3 regions of the Streptomyces sp. XY431 genome follow, and region 3 is predicted to be linked to each of the others. Evidence: riboswitches for the same ligand, from Rfam matches in the RefSeq annotation. Region 3 holds a riboswitch; each other region holds the start of a gene.

Region 1 (3,263 bases), on a different contig from region 3:
GGATCTCGGTGCAGAGGTTGGAGCTGTGCACCGTGCGGCCGGGCAGCGCGGTCTGGTTGGCGGCGCGGTTGGAGGCGTCCTTGAAGGTCATCCACCCGTTGCCGGTCTGCGCCAGGGTGCGCATCATCCGGGCGTAGAGGGTCTGCGCGGGGATGGTGCGGACGGCCTTGCCGGCCAGCTCGGCCTTCAGGTACGCCTCGTCGAACTCGGCGCCCCACAGGTCGACCAGCTCGGGGACGTCGGCGGGGGAGAACAGCGACCAGTCGGCGTTGGCGTTGACCCGGCGCATGAACTCGTCCGGGATCCAGTGCGCCAGGTTCAGGTTGTGGGTGCGGCGCGCCTCCTCACCGGTGTTGTCGCGCAGCTCGAGGAACTCCTCGATGTCCGCGTGCCAGGTCTCCAGGTAGACACAGGCCGCGCCCTTGCGGCGGCCGCCCTGGTTGACGGCGGCGACCGAGGAGTCGAGGGTGCGCAGGAACGGCACGATGCCGTTGGACTTGCCGTTGGTGCCGCGGATCAGCGAGCCGCGGGAGCGGATCCGGGAGTAGGACAGGCCGATGCCGCCGGCGTGCTTGGACAGCCGGGCGATCTGCGCGTAGCGGGAGTAGATCGAGTCCAGGTTGTCCAGCGGCGAGTCCAGCAGGTAGCAGCTGGACATCTGCGGGTGCCGGGTGCCGGAGTTGAAGAGGGTCGGCGAGGAGGTCAGGTACTCCAGCCGGCTCATCAGGCGGTACAGCTCGGCCACCTCGCGCACCGACTGCTCGGTGTCGCCGACCGCCAGGCCACAGGCGACACGGAGCAGGAAGTGCTGCGGGGTCTCGACGACCTTGCGGGTGATCGGGTGGCGCAGCAGGTAGCGGCTCTGGACGGTGCGCAGACCGAAGTACTCGAAGCGGTCGTCGCCCTTGGCGTCGATCAGCGCGTCCAGGGTGGCGGTGTGCTTGGCGACGAAGGCGGCGGTGGTGTCACCGATCAGGCCCTCGGCGTGGCCGACGGCGATCGAGCTGGAGAACGAGACCACCTGCTGGGTGGCCGCCTCGTCGACGATCTCCAGCGCGAGCAGTCGGGCCGCGAGCTTGGAGTACTGCGGGTCCTCGGCGATCATCGACGCGGCGGCGTCGACGGCCAGTCCGCGCAGCTCGGCGAAGTCCGAGCCGGCGTGCCGGCCGCGGAGCGCGGCGGCGGCGACATGACCGGGGTCCACCTGGGGGAGGTCGGCGCTGCGGTCGGTGAGAAGGCGCAGGAGCGCACCGCCGGGATCGGCGACCGTCGGGTCGGCGGGGACGGAGCTGGAACCCTGGGCGGGCAGGACGACTGAGGCAGCGGTGGTCAAGGCGCTTCTCTCCTGGCGGCGGTCGACGGCGGTGGATCGGGGGCCGGGCCGTTCGGGCAGGGGAGTACGCCGCGCGGGCCCGTGGGCGTCGCGCGCGATTCGTCCCCGGCCCGCCCGCGAGGCCCGGAAGTGGTGCTGGTGCGCATGGCCTCTGCGGGGAGGCGCCGGCACGCCGTCGGCAGGTACTCGGACTCGCGGGCTCCCTGGGGAGGCGGCCGCACACCGCTGCGGGGCAGTCCCGGATTCGCACCGGGTTCCCCTGCTTCGACAGCAGGAGTGAGCATACATCTAGTGGCGCTCGTCCGACGAAGCCCCACATGTAGTGTCGCGAGGCTGCGTGTCGTGGGTCGGTTGCGATAGGCTGCGGGGGCTTTCGGCGCCCCTCAGAGCGGCCTGTGCCACTCCTGGGCGGGCTTGGCGGCGCACAGCCGCATCCGCACCTGGGGGCCGTTCCCGGTGCCCGTGGGGCCGGTCGCGGGGTTCTCCAGACACTTCCCGGAGTCCTCGTTGATCAGCTGCCCGCCGTCGGTGGCGCGCCACCGCTGGTCGGGTCTGCGGGTGCAGCCGGTGAGGACCGGGAACCCGAGGTCCGGGTCCTCCAGACAGCGTCCGGCCTGGCCGACCGAGCCGTCCTCGCCCATGGTCCAGCTCTGCGCCGGGGAGCCGTCGCAGGTGGCGGCGCCGACCGCGGCCGGGTCGCCGGCCACCCGGCTGTCCAGGCAGTAGCCGGGCACCGCGGAGGTGACCGCGCCGCTGGGACGGCCCGCGGCGACCTCGAACGAGAACGCGTCGGTGCCGAGGCCCGCGCCGCCCTCCCAGATCTCGAAGCCGGCCTGGACGGCGCACAGGTACGAGCCGGCCGGCACGTAGCCGCGCTGGACCGCGTCGCGGGTGAAGGCGCGCAGGTCGAGGTCGGTGACGACATTGGTGGCGGAGGCCGCCTCGTAGGTGATCAGGGTGTGGCTGCTCTTCTTCGGCGCCTCGTACACCCGGTAGGCCTGGCCGCCGCTGCGCAGCTCACCGGACTGCTTGCCGAACGGCGAGGTGCCGTTGCCGCGCAGCCAGATCATCACCTCGGCGCTCTCGGTGAACGAGCAGCTGCCCCGGGTGGTGCTGTACCAGAGGTCGTAGGAGGCGTTCCAGACGCCGCCGTCCACCTGGGTGGTGCGCCAGGTGCTGGTCGCGTACCGCAGGTTGTCGACGGCGATGGGCAGCGGGCTGACGCCGTCGTTGCCGAGCGGGGTGCTGATGTGGGGGTAGGCGCCGGGACCGCGGGCCGGGTCGGTGAGGTTGCCCCGGGCGACGGCGCTGCGGGTGACGGCGAAGGCGGCGCTGTCGTTGCCGCCGTGCACGCACAGGCCGCCGGTGGCGTTCCACTCGTTGGGATTGATGACGTAGCGCCCGGAGTCCACCGGCTGCGAGGGGTAGCGGTTCTGCGCGGTGGAGCACAGTTCGCCGGGCTCGGGAGAGGTCAGCGGCGGCGGGGGCGGGGCGACGGCGGCGGTCGAGGGGGCGCTCTCGCGCGGGATCAGCACGGCGCACAGGCAGAGCACCAGAAGGGCGGTGGGCGCGAGCCACCACCAGGCGCGCGGCCGGGGACGCCCGGGGCCGGGCAGGAACGGGCGGACCATGCTCTTCGCCTCCCAACGGGGTACTGGTGTTCGGTGTACGGGCCGGCCGGTGCCCCGGCGGCCTCCTGCGGGCGGACGGGCCCGCGGTCGGTCGAGGCTATCCGGCGGCGCCCGACGGGGAGCTCCGGGGCTTGGTGGTGGCCGGCTTCCGGCTCGGGGCGGTGGACCCGGACGGCTTGGTGCCGGTCCCGCCGGTCGGCTTGGCGCTCGGCGAGGGCACCGCCGGGGCCGGGGCCGAGGGCGTGGCGGCGGGCGGCGTGGTGGGCGGCGGCACGGTGAGCAGCGGCTGCGAGCGGACG
Region 2 (3,263 bases), on a different contig from region 3:
GCACCCGGGGCTCCTGGACCAGCGCGCGGGCGATCAGCACCCGCTGCTTCTCGCCCCCGGAGAGGCTCAGGAAGCCCCGGCCGGCCAGGTGCCCGGCGCCGACCCGGCCCAGCGCGGCGGCGCAGTGCTCCTCGTCGGCCGCGGACGGGCCGGCCAGGGCGCCGCGCCGGTGCGGCAGCCGGCCCATGCCGACCACCTCGGCGACGGTGAAGTCGAACTCGGCGGAGTGCTCCTGCGGCAGCGCCGCCACCCGCCGGGCGGCCTCGCGCGGGGCGAGCCGGTGGACCTCCTCGCCGCCCAGCAGGACGGCCCCGGCGGCGGGCCGCAGCGCCCGGTAGACGCAGCGCAGCAGGGTGGACTTCCCGCTGCCGTTCGGGCCGACCAGGCCGACCACCTGGCCGGCGGCGGCGGTCAGGGTGACCTCGTGGACCAGCCGGACGCCGGCCAGGTCGACCGAGACCCGGTCGACGGCGAGGTCCAGGGCCCCGGTGCCGGCGGCGCTCACCGGCCGCCCCCGAAGGCGTAGCCGCGACGGCGCATCAGCAGCAGGAAGCAGGGCACCCCGACGGCCGCGGTGACCACGCCGACGGGCAGTTCGGCGGGGGCCAGCAGGGTGCGCGAGACGATGTCCACCCAGACCAGCAGCAGGGCCCCGGCGAGCGGCGCGACCAGCAGCAGCCGGCGGTGGCCGGCGCCGACCAGCATCCGGGCCAGGTGCGGGACCATCAGTCCGACGAAGCCGATTGCCCCGCTGACCGCGACCACGGTGCCGGTGACGGCCGCGGTCACCACGAACAGCGCGCGCCGCAGCCGGTCCGGGTCCACACCGAGCGAGGCGGCCGTCTCGTCGCCCATCGCCAGCGCGTCCAGCCGTCCGGCGGCGCGGGCCAGGTACGCCAGCCCGGCCAGTACGGTGACGGCGGCGATCGGCACCGAGCCCCAGGTGGCCCCGCCGAGGCTGCCGAGCAGCCACATCATGGCCGAGCGGGCGGCCTCGCCGCGGGCGGCGGCGAAGACCATCAGCGCGGTCACGGCGGAGAAGCCGTAGGACATCGCGGTGCCGGTGAGCACCAGCCGCAGCGGGGTGAGCCCGTGGGCGGTACGGGCCGTCAGATAGACCAGCACCATGGCCAGCAGGGCCGAGACGAAGGCGGAGGCGGAGAGCGCCCAGACGCCGAGCGAGGCGAAGGCGCCGAACATCAGCACGGCGTTGGCGCCGACCGAGGCCCCGGAGGAGATGCCGAGCACGAAGGGGTCGGCGAGCGCGTTGCGGACCATCGCCTGGACCGCGACCCCGGTGGCGGCGAGTCCGGCGCCGACCACGGCCGCCAGGACGGCGCGCGGCAGCCGGATCTCCCAGACGATGGCGTACGCGGCGGCCTCGTCGGCCTCCAGCCGACCGCCCGTCAGGCCGGCGCCCAGGAGCCGCAGGACCTGGCCCCAGCCGAGGCCGGCGGAGCCGACCGCGACGGCGCAGACCAGCGAGCCGAGCAGGGCCGCGGCGAGTGCGGCGGCCAGCGGGAGGGCGGGTGTCCGGCGGGGGCCCGGTGGGGCCGCGGCGGTGGCCGGTGCGGCCGCGGTGGTGCTGCTCACTGGTGGCACGCCTTGCCTCGGGCCGGGTGCGGCGAGGGGCGGCGCGTCCGGGCGCGGGTGTGCCGGGGCGCCATCCCCTCGCAGTCCGCGGCGAGTTGTCGGGAGGTCGGCGTCCCCGGGCGATCGGGCTCACGGCCGCGGGGGCCGCTTACCGTTGCGGGTCAGCGCCGGATTCGCACCGGCTTCCCCCGCGGGACGCCCTGGCAGCATAACAAGCACTCACCAGCTATGACCCTTACCGTTCGAACGGTCGTGCCCGTCCGGCCCCGAACGCGCGACCGCCCCCGTCCGGATCCGGACGGGGGCGGCCGAAAGGCGACCGGGCGGGGATCAGCCCTGCTTGGTCTCCCAGAAGATCTTGTCCACCTCGGCGATGAGGTCGAGCAGCGCCTGGCCGGTGGCCGGGTCGGTGGACGCCTTGGCGGCCGAGGCGGCCTTCAGGGTGTCGTTGATGAGCTGGTGCAGCTGCGGGTACTTCTCGAAGTGCGGGGCCTTGAAGTAGTCGCTCCACAGCACCGAGATGTGGTGCTTGACCGCCTCGGCGCGCTGCTCCTTGATGATGACCGCGCGGGCGCGGAAGTGCGCGTCCTCGTTGGCCTGGTACTTCTCCTGGGTGGCCTTCACCGACTCGGCCTCGATCCGGGCCTGGGCCGGGTCGTAGACACCGCAGGGCAGGTCGCAGTGGGCGTGGGCGGTGGCGCGAGGTGCAAACAGACGAGAGAACATGGGAGTCCTTCCTTAGATCGTCTTCCCGCGCCCGAGATTACCTGCCGGACCGTCCGGTTTCCCGGCCGGGCGGCCCGCCCAGGGCAAAAGACGGAGCCGGAACCGGATGAATCCGGACATCGGCGGCCGACGGCCGGTGCGGCAGACTGGTGCGCGACAGCGCGACAGCGCGACAGCAGGACAGCAGGACGCGGCGGGAGCCGGACGGGACACGGCGGACGCGAGCCGGGAGGAGGAGCCGTGGCACGGAGCGCGGAACCGGAGGACGGTCCGCCGGGCGGCGGCGCGCCGTTCGGGCTGATCGACGTGGCGGGGGACTCGATGGTGCCGACGCTGCGCGACGGGGACCAGCTGCTGGTCCGCTACGGCGCGCGGATCCGGCCCGGCGCGGTGGTGGTGTTCCGGCACCCGTTCCAGCAGAACCTGCTGGTGGTCAAGCGGGCCGACGGCCGTCGCCCCAAAGGCTGGTGGCTGCTCTCCGACAACCGGCCGGTGGACAGTGACAGCCGCAGCTACGGAGCGGTGCCGGACGAGCTGGTGCTCGGCCGGGTGCTGCTGCGGCTGCGCCCGCGCCCGGCCTGGCTGGCGCCCGGACGGCGGCTGGAGCGGCTGCTGCTGGCCGCCCCGCTGGCGCGGGTGCCCGGGCTCGCCCGCCGCCTCGGCGTCTGGATCCGGCCGGAGGAACTCCCGGTCCGCTAGTGCCCGGCCGCCGCGGCCTCCTGGGCCTCCAGGCGCTTGCGGGCCCGGTAGGCGGCGACATTGGCGCGGGTGGCGCAGCGGTCCGAACAGTACCGGCGGGACCGGTTGGTCGAGGTGTCCAGATAGGCGTTGCGGCAGGGCGCGGCCTGGCAGATGCCGAGCCGGTCGGCGCCCAGCTCGGTCAGGTGGACGGCCAGGCCCATGCAGGCGACGGCGCTGAAGTGCGCGGTGGCGGTCGGCGAGTT
Region 3 (3,263 bases):
GATCGAGTCCGGTCCGTGCTGGTTGAGGTCGCCGAAGCCGGAGCGCTTCCAGCCGCCGAAGGTGTGGTAGGCGATCGGCACCGGGATCGGCACGTTGACGCCGACCATGCCGGTGTTGACCCGGCGGGTGAAGTCGCGGGCGGTGTCGCCGTCGCGGGTGTAGATGGCCACGCCGTTGCCGAACTCGTGCTCGCTGGGCAGGCGCAGGGCCTCCTCGTAGTCGGCGGCGCGGACCACGCTCAGCACCGGGCCGAAGATCTCCTCGCGGTGGATCCGCATCCCCGGCGTCACCCGGTCGAACAGCGAGGGGCCGAGGAAGAAACCCTCCTCGTGGCCCTCCAGCCGGAAGTCGCGCCCGTCGACGACGAGTTCGGCGCCCTCCTCGACCCCGAGATCCAGGTAGCCGCGGACCCGCTCCAGCGCGTCCCGGCCGACCAGCGGACCGAAGTCCGCCGCCGGGTCGTCCGAGCGGCCGACCTTGAGCGCGCCGATCCGCTCGACCAGCTTGGCCACCAGGGCGTCGGCGGTCTCCTCGCCGACCGGGACGGCCACCGAGATCGCCATGCAGCGCTCGCCCGCCGAGCCGTAGCCGGCGCCGACCAGCGCGTCCGCCGCCTGGTCGAGGTCGGCGTCGGGCATCACGATCATGTGGTTCTTGGCACCGCCGAAGCACTGGGCGCGCTTGCCGTGGGCGGCCGCGGTCGCGTAGACGTACTGGGCGATCGGGGTGGAGCCGACGAAGCCGACCGCCTGCACCCGGGGGTCCTCCAGCAGGGTGTCGACGGCCTCCTTGCCGCCGTTGACCACGTTCAGCACGCCGGGCGGCAGTCCGGCCTCCAGGAACAGTTCGGCGAGCCGCAGCGGCACCGAGGGGTCGCGTTCGGAGGGCTTGAGGACGAAGGCGTTGCCGCAGGCCAGCGCGGGCGCGGCCTTCCAGAGCGGGATCATCGCCGGGAAGTTGAACGGGGTGATGCCGGCGACCACGCCGAGCGGCTGGCGCATCGAGTACACGTCGATGCCGGTGCCGGCGTTGTCGGTGAACTCGCCCTTGAGCAGGTGCGGGATCCCGGCCGCGAACTCGACCACCTCCAGGCCGCGCTGCAGGTCGCCGTGGGCGTCGGCGACGGTCTTGCCGTGCTCGGCGGAGAGCAGCCGGGCGAGCGAGTCCCGCTCCTGCTCGACGAGTTGGAGGAAGCGCAGCAGCACCCGGGCCCGGCGCTGCGGGTTCCAGGCCGCCCACGCGGGCTGGGCCTGCGCCGCGTCGGCGATCACGGCCTCGACCTCGGCGCGGCTCGCCAGCGGCACCCGGGCCTGGACGCGCCCGGTGTTGGGGTCGTGGACGTCGCCGAAGCGGCCGGAGGTCCCGGCGGTGCGCTTGCCGCCGACGAAGTGGGTCAGCTCGGGAACAGTGAGCTCGGGGACGATCGGGTCAGGGGTGGTCGGGTCGGTGACCATTGGTTCCTTCTCTCGTCAGGATGGGAGAGGAGGAGTGGAGGCCGCGCCGGTGCGCGGGCGCACGGTGGTGCGCCCGGCGGCAGGACGGCGGCGGCTGACGAACCGTCAGCGCTGGTGCGCCCCGGGGCTCGTCGGCACGGCACAGCCGGGGGCGGTGGAACGGGAGCAGCCCGGAATCATGCGTGTCGTCTCCATCCTCGTGGAAAACACGGACCGTCCGCGGCCGGTATCCTGACTCCCGGATCGACGCGCGCCCCCGGGCCTTCCCGGCTGGCTGCCAGTGGCCGAACTCCTGCGGGGACGAACTCCCCGGTCACAGTGGCGGGACCGTGCCGGACTCACACCGGCTTCCCTGACACCGCGGACCTGTTCCGACCATATAGTTGGACGTCCTAGTAAGTCCAGGGCCCCTCACCGTTCGGGCGCGTCGGAGCACGCACCGCCGGGAACGCGCCGGGCCCCGGGGAGCACCCCGGGGCCCGGAGGGCAGTTGACGCGGCGTCAGTCGGCGGCGTGGACCAGCTCGCCCCCGACGTAGGTGCGCAGCACCCGGGCCGACGCGATCTCCTCGGGCGGGCCGGTGAGGATGTCGCGGTCCAGGACGACCAGGTCGGCCAGCAGGCCGGGCGCGAGCACCCCGGCGTCGTCGTGCCCGTTCACATGGGCGGTGCCCGCCGTGTAGGCGGCGATCGCGGAGGCCAGGTCGAGCCGCTGCTCGGGCAGGAACACCCGGTCGTCCTCGGCCTCCGGCTCCCGCCGGTTGACCGCGACGTGCAGACCGGCCAGCGGGTCCGGGCTGCTCACCGGCCAGTCGCTGCCCGCCGCCAGGGTGGCCCCGGCCCGCAGCAGCGCGCCGAACGGGTACTGCCAGGAGGCGCGCTCCGGGCCGAGGAAGGGGATGGTCAGCTCGTCCATCTGCGGCTCGTGCGCCGCCCACAGCGGCTGGATGTTGGCGATGGCGCCGAGCCGGGCGAACCGGGGCAGGTCGTCCGGGTGGACCACCTGGAGGTGGGCGAGGTGGTGCCGGGTGTCGCGCCGGCCGTTGGCGGCGCGGGCGGCCTCGACCGCGTCCAGTGCCTCGCGCACCGCCCGGTCGCCGAGCGCGTGGAAGTGCACCTGGAAGTCCAGCGCGTCGAGTTCGGTGACGTACTCGCGCAGGGCGAGCGGATCGACGAAGCTGAGGCCGGAGTTGGCGGTGGCGCAGCCGCAGCCGTCCAGGTAGGGGCTGGTCATCGCGGCGGTGAAGTTCTCCGCGATGCCGTCCTGCATGATCTTCACCGAGCCGGCCCGGAACCTGCCCTGGGCCGAGTCGGCGCGGCGCTCGACGAGTTCGGCGATCTGCTCGGCGCCCCGCTCGCGCTCCCACCAGAGCGCGCCGTTCACCCGGGCGGTCAGCGCGCCGGAGCGCGCGGCGGTCAGGTAGGCGTCGGACGGGTCCGGCTGGCCGTTGAACTCGCCGAGCAGCGCGTCCTGCCAGCCGGTGATGCCGAGCGAGTGCAGCAGCCGCTGCGCCCGCAGCAGCCCCTCCAGCCGGTCGGCGGCGGTGATCGGCGGCACCAGCCGGGCCACCAGGCCGGTGGCGCCCTCCTGGAGCACGCCGCTCGGGGTGCCGTCGGCCTCGCGCTCGATCCGGCCGTCCGCCGGGTCGGGAGTGTCGCGGTCGACGCCGGCGAGCTCCAGCGCCCGGGTGTTGGCCCAGGCGCCGTGGTGGTCGCGGTTGGTGAGGTAGACCGGACGGTCCGGGACGACGGAGTCGAGCAGTTGCCGGGTCGGCAGGCCGCCCTCGAAGCTCTCCATCGACCAGCCGC

The links. Region 3 has a riboswitch for cobalamin ahead of ADK60_RS17825 (CoA-acylating methylmalonate-semialdehyde dehydrogenase). Riboswitches for the same ligand answer to the same signal wherever they lie in the genome.
Region 1: it holds a riboswitch for cobalamin, as region 3 does, so the genes downstream of both, ADK60_RS23745 (ribonucleoside-diphosphate reductase subunit alpha) here and ADK60_RS17825 (CoA-acylating methylmalonate-semialdehyde dehydrogenase) in region 3, are expected to answer to the same signal.
Region 2: it holds a riboswitch for cobalamin, as region 3 does, so the genes downstream of both, ADK60_RS23610 (FecCD family ABC transporter permease) here and ADK60_RS17825 (CoA-acylating methylmalonate-semialdehyde dehydrogenase) in region 3, are expected to answer to the same signal.

What each region holds. Positions count from the first base shown of each region.
Region 1 covers NZ_LGDO01000280.1:46,818-50,080, reverse strand. Annotated here, with positions in the region: gene ADK60_RS23745 (ribonucleoside-diphosphate reductase subunit alpha) at 1-1,333, opposite strand, end outside; cobalamin riboswitch at 1,494-1,655, opposite strand; gene ADK60_RS23740 (GH12 family glycosyl hydrolase domain-containing protein) at 1,717-2,964, opposite strand; gene ADK60_RS23735 (glycoside hydrolase family 26 protein) at 3,062-3,263, opposite strand, start outside.
Region 2 covers NZ_LGDO01000280.1:16,433-19,695, reverse strand. Annotated here, with positions in the region: gene ADK60_RS23615 (ABC transporter ATP-binding protein) at 1-505, opposite strand, end outside; gene ADK60_RS23610 (FecCD family ABC transporter permease) at 502-1,593, opposite strand; cobalamin riboswitch at 1,691-1,825, opposite strand; gene sodN (superoxide dismutase, Ni) at 1,924-2,319, opposite strand; gene sodX (nickel-type superoxide dismutase maturation protease) at 2,641-3,018, shown strand; gene ADK60_RS23595 (CGNR zinc finger domain-containing protein) at 3,015-3,263, opposite strand, start outside.
Region 3 covers NZ_LGDO01000151.1:44,848-48,110, forward strand. Annotated here, with positions in the region: gene ADK60_RS17825 (CoA-acylating methylmalonate-semialdehyde dehydrogenase) at 1-1,455, opposite strand, end outside; cobalamin riboswitch at 1,660-1,850, opposite strand; gene ADK60_RS17830 (amidohydrolase) at 1,957-3,263, opposite strand, start outside.